One region of the Pseudomonas chaetocerotis genome, then DNA from elsewhere that is predicted to be linked to it. Evidence: predicted binding sites of a transcription regulator. Region 1 holds the regulator's gene; the other holds the start of a gene.

The links. The regulator sigma-54, encoded in region 1, starts transcription at its own class of promoters, with help from an activator protein. The targets are predictions, from matches to a motif close to ANTGGCATNNANNTTGCTNT.
Region 2: a site for sigma-54 is predicted at 1,371-1,390, ahead of H3221_RS14630 (flagellar hook-length control protein FliK). Genes of this name have one in related genera too.

Annotation. Positions count from the first base shown of each region.
Region 1 covers NZ_JACFYX020000001.1:260,076-262,263, forward strand. The annotation lists gene lptB (LPS export ABC transporter ATP-binding protein) at 1-338, shown strand, start outside; gene H3221_RS01285 (RNA polymerase factor sigma-54) at 529-2,022, shown strand; gene hpf (ribosome hibernation-promoting factor, HPF/YfiA family) at 2,122-2,188, shown strand, end outside.
Region 2 covers NZ_JACFYX020000007.1:245,739-247,926, reverse strand. The annotation lists gene H3221_RS14640 (ATP-binding SpoIIE family protein phosphatase) at 1-934, shown strand, start outside; gene H3221_RS14635 (Hpt domain-containing protein) at 964-1,317, shown strand; gene H3221_RS14630 (flagellar hook-length control protein FliK) at 1,425-2,188, shown strand, end outside.

The sequences.
Region 1 (2,188 bases):
TCGCCGACAATCTCGGCATGAGCCTGTCCGGCGGTGAACGACGCCGCGTGGAGATTGCCCGAGCCCTGGCGACCAACCCCAAGTTCATCCTGCTCGACGAACCCTTTGCCGGGGTAGATCCGATCTCGGTGGGCGATATCAAACAGATCATCCATCACCTCAAGGCCAAGGGCATCGGCATCCTGATCACCGATCACAACGTGCGTGAAACCCTGGACATCTGCGAGACCGCCTACATCGTCAACGATGGACAGCTGATCGCCGAGGGTAACGCCGAGACCATCCTCGCCAACCAGACGGTGAAAGAGGTATATCTGGGCCATGAATTCCGCCTGTAACAGGCTGCGTGAAAACCACTGTGCTCGGCGCTGCTGCGTCAAAAACAGCCTGTAGGTTGCCCACTATTTCGCTACAGAAATATTGCACCCCCTAGGCAAAAACGAGAAGTTCAGGCATATAATTTGCTTCCTGCGGCGCTTCGGCGCCCTGATGTGGAAGGCGTAACTCGCCAGTAAATTAAGGTCTGCAATGAAACCATCGCTAGTCCTCAAGATGGGCCAGCAGCTGACGATGACCCCGCAGCTGCAACAGGCTATCCGCCTCCTCCAACTGTCCACCCTGGACCTGCAACAGGAAATCCAGGAGGCGCTGGAATCCAATCCCATGCTCGAGCGCCAGGAAGACGGCGACGACTTCGACAACAGCGATCCAATGGCTGATGGCGCCGAAAGCGCCACGCCGACCCCGAGCAAGGAAGAGAGCTACCAGGAAACCACCCCCACGGTGGATAACCTGGAAGAGGGCGAGTGGGGCGAGCGCATTCCCAACGAGTTGCCGGTCGATACCGCCTGGGAAGACATCTACCAGACCAGCGCCAGTAGCCTGCCCAGCAACGATGATGACGAGTGGGACTTCACCACCCGCACTTCCAGCGGCGAGAGCCTGCACAGTCACCTGCTCTGGCAGCTGAACCTGGCGCCCATGTCGGACAAGGATCGCCTGATCGCGGCCACCCTGATCGACTGCATCAACAACGACGGTTACCTCGAAGAAACGCTAGAGGAAGTCACCGAATCCTTCGACCCCGAGCTGGATGTCGAACTGGACGAAGTGGAAGTGGTGCTGCATCGCATCCAGCAGTTCGAACCGGCCGGTATCGGCGCCCGCGATCTGCGCGAATGCCTGCTGCTGCAACTGCGCCAACTGCCTGCCGGCACGCCTTGGCTGAGCGAGACACAACGCGTGGTCGGTGACTACCTGGAACTGCTCGGTAGCCGCGATTATGCCCAGCTGATGCGCCGCACCAAGCTCAAGGAAGACGAGCTGCGCCAGGTCATCGACCTGATCCAGCGCCTGAATCCGCGTCCAGGTTCGCAAATCGAATCCAGCGAACCGGAATACGTCGTGCCCGACGTCATCGTGCGCAAGCACAACGAACGCTGGCTGGTGGAACTGAACCAGGAGGCCATGCCACGCCTGCGGGTCAATCCGCAATATGCCGGCTTCGTCAAACGCGCCGACTCCAGTGCCGACAACACCTTCATGCGCAACCAGCTGCAGGAAGCACGCTGGTTCATCAAGAGCCTGCAGAGTCGTAACGAAACGCTGATGAAGGTGGCCACGCAGATCGTCGAGCACCAGCGTGGTTTCCTCGACTACGGCGACGAGGCGATGAAACCCCTGGTGCTGCACGACATCGCCGAAGCGGTGGGTATGCATGAGTCGACGATCTCACGCGTTACCACGCAGAAATTCATGCACACACCGCGCGGTATTTACGAGCTGAAATATTTCTTCTCCAGCCACGTCAGCACCTCTGAAGGCGGAGAATGCTCGTCCACCGCGATCCGCGCGATCATCAAAAAACTGGTTGCAGCAGAAAACGCGAAAAAGCCGTTGAGCGACAGCAAGATCGCTGGTTTACTGGAAGCACAAGGCATCCAAGTCGCCCGTCGGACGGTCGCCAAGTATCGCGAGTCCCTCGGTATAGCGCCCTCCAGTGAGCGCAAGCGACTGATGTAGGCCAGATCGACTGAAGGCCTCAGGCCTTCAGGCCAAAGTGTTCCGGCGGCGGGTCGAACCAGACCCGTCTCTTACACAAGGCAACAAGGAGAAAGCGGTATGCAAGTCAACATCAGTGGACATCAGCTGGATGTGACCGACGCCCTGCGTGACTATATCGGCGAGA
Region 2 (2,188 bases), on a different contig from region 1:
CGCCACCGTGCTCAACATCAGCAGCAAGCGAGGCTTGCTCGAGGTGTGGAGTGGCGGGTTGCCGGATGGCTACCTGCTACATGGCGATGGTCGCCCGCGTCAGTCATTGGTGTCACGCCATCTACCTCTGGGAATCCTCGAACCAGCGGCGTTCAGTGATCGCTGCGAGGTCTATCCGCTGGCGCCGGGAGATCGTATTTTTCTGCTCAGCGATGGCGTGCTCGAGGCCAGTGACCAGCAAGGGCAGCTATTCGGCGAGGCGCGTCTGCTCGAGCTTCTGGAGTCCAATCGTCAGCCGCAGGCATTGTTCGAAGAAATCCAGCTGGCACTGGCTGCGTTCCGTGGCGAGCAACAGGATGACGTCAGCATGGTTCAGGTCGGCTTGGCCGAAGACGATGAGCGTCCTCGCCCACTGGCCTTTGCCGACAGTGGTCAGAGCAGCGTGATGGACTGGTCGGCCAGTTTCGAGTTTCGTGCACTGAGCCTGCGTCATTTCAACCCTCTGCCATTTTTGCTGCAGCTGCTGCTGGACGTGCGGGCGTTGCGGCCGCGTGGTGGCGAGCTGTATACCGTGCTTGCCGAGCTCTATTCCAATGCCCTGGAGCATGGGGTTATGGGCCTGGATTCCTCGCTCAAGCAGGATGCCAGTGGTTTTGCCGAGTACTACCGGGAGCGACGGCTGCGTCTGGCCTCCCTGCAGGATGGCTATGTCCGATTTCATGTGCAGATGCTGCCGGAAGAAGGGGGAGGGCGACTGATCGTCCGGGTCGAGGACAGTGGCCCCGGATTCGATCCGGTCACCGTCATGGCGCGCGGTGACGAAGCCCTGTGTGGTCGCGGTCTTGCCCTGGTACGTCAGCTCAGTGATGGTTTCCAGATCGCCCCGGTTGGCCAGGGGGTCAGCGTGGAGTTTTGCTGGTCCTCTGAGGCATAATGCGAGGCTGTTGTTCAGGGGGTGACACGGTGTCCGATATCCATCTCGACGATGCCGTCCTGGCGGCCCTGCAGGACGTCATGGAGGACGAATACCCGATTCTGCTCGATACCTTCGTGGCCGACTCCGAGGAGCGTCTGCGTCTGTTGCATGAAGCTACGGCCGAGGGTGACGCGCAGGGTCTGCGCCTGGCTGCGCACAGCTTCAAAGGTAGCTGCAGCAACATGGGGGCGGTGCTTCTGGCCAGTTTGTGCAAGGAGCTCGAAGACGCGGGGCGGCGCGAGGTTCTGGATCCGGCTCCGGCCCTGATCGAGCAGATCGAGCGCGAGTTCGCCATCGTCCGCATCCTGTTCAAATCCGAGCGCCAGCGCTATCGCGTCTGAGAGCCTGCTTTTAACGCAGCAGACATTGAACAGGCTCTGACGGCTTTTCCCGAGTTGGCCCGTCCTTTGCTCTGATCCTGTCACGACCCATCAGACGGAGAGCGTCCATGTCCGTGTTGCCCGACCTACGCCTGCAGGCTACGCCTGAGGTGAAGAGCAAAGCGAAGCAGCCGGCCAGAGCGCCGGAGCCCAGCAAAAACGGTGCTTCCAGCTTTGCCGAGGTGTATGCCAAGGAACGTCAGGCCAAGCCTGGCGAGCGAGCTGGCAATACCGACAAAACCAGCCAGGAGCAGAAGTCTGCGCCATCAGCAGAGGAGCCCGATGCCGCTTCTGCTGCCGCCGAGCAGCCTGCGGTTGCCGCCCCCGGCAATTCCTTGCCGACGCAGGAGGGTGCTGAAGAAGAACTCGATCCGTTGCTGGCAATGGCACTGGGTGGTATCCAGGCTCAGGTAGACGAAGCCCCACCAACCGAGGAGTCGCCTGACCTGCCGGCGCTGGTGATCACCGGCACCAGCACCGATGTCGCTGAGGCGGCCGAGTCGGTGCCGGAGGAGGAGGGGCTCGACCCGTTGGCGCTGCTCAAGCAGCCAGCGCAAGAGGCAAGCAAGGCCCAGTTGCCGCAGGACGCCGCGATCAAGAACGCGCGCGTGGCGACCAGCACGGACTTCGCCGCAGCCATGGCGGCCATGGGCAAAGGCGAGGCGACAGTGGAGAGCACTGAAGAAGCGACCCTGGATTTGCCGCTGGAAAGCCTGGCCAAGGAGGCGCTGGAGAGTCTCAAGGATAGTGCTCAGCCCACTCGACCCGATCAGTTCGTCAGCAAGCTCAATGCGCTGACGCAGGCATTCAATCATCAGGCTGGTGCTACGCA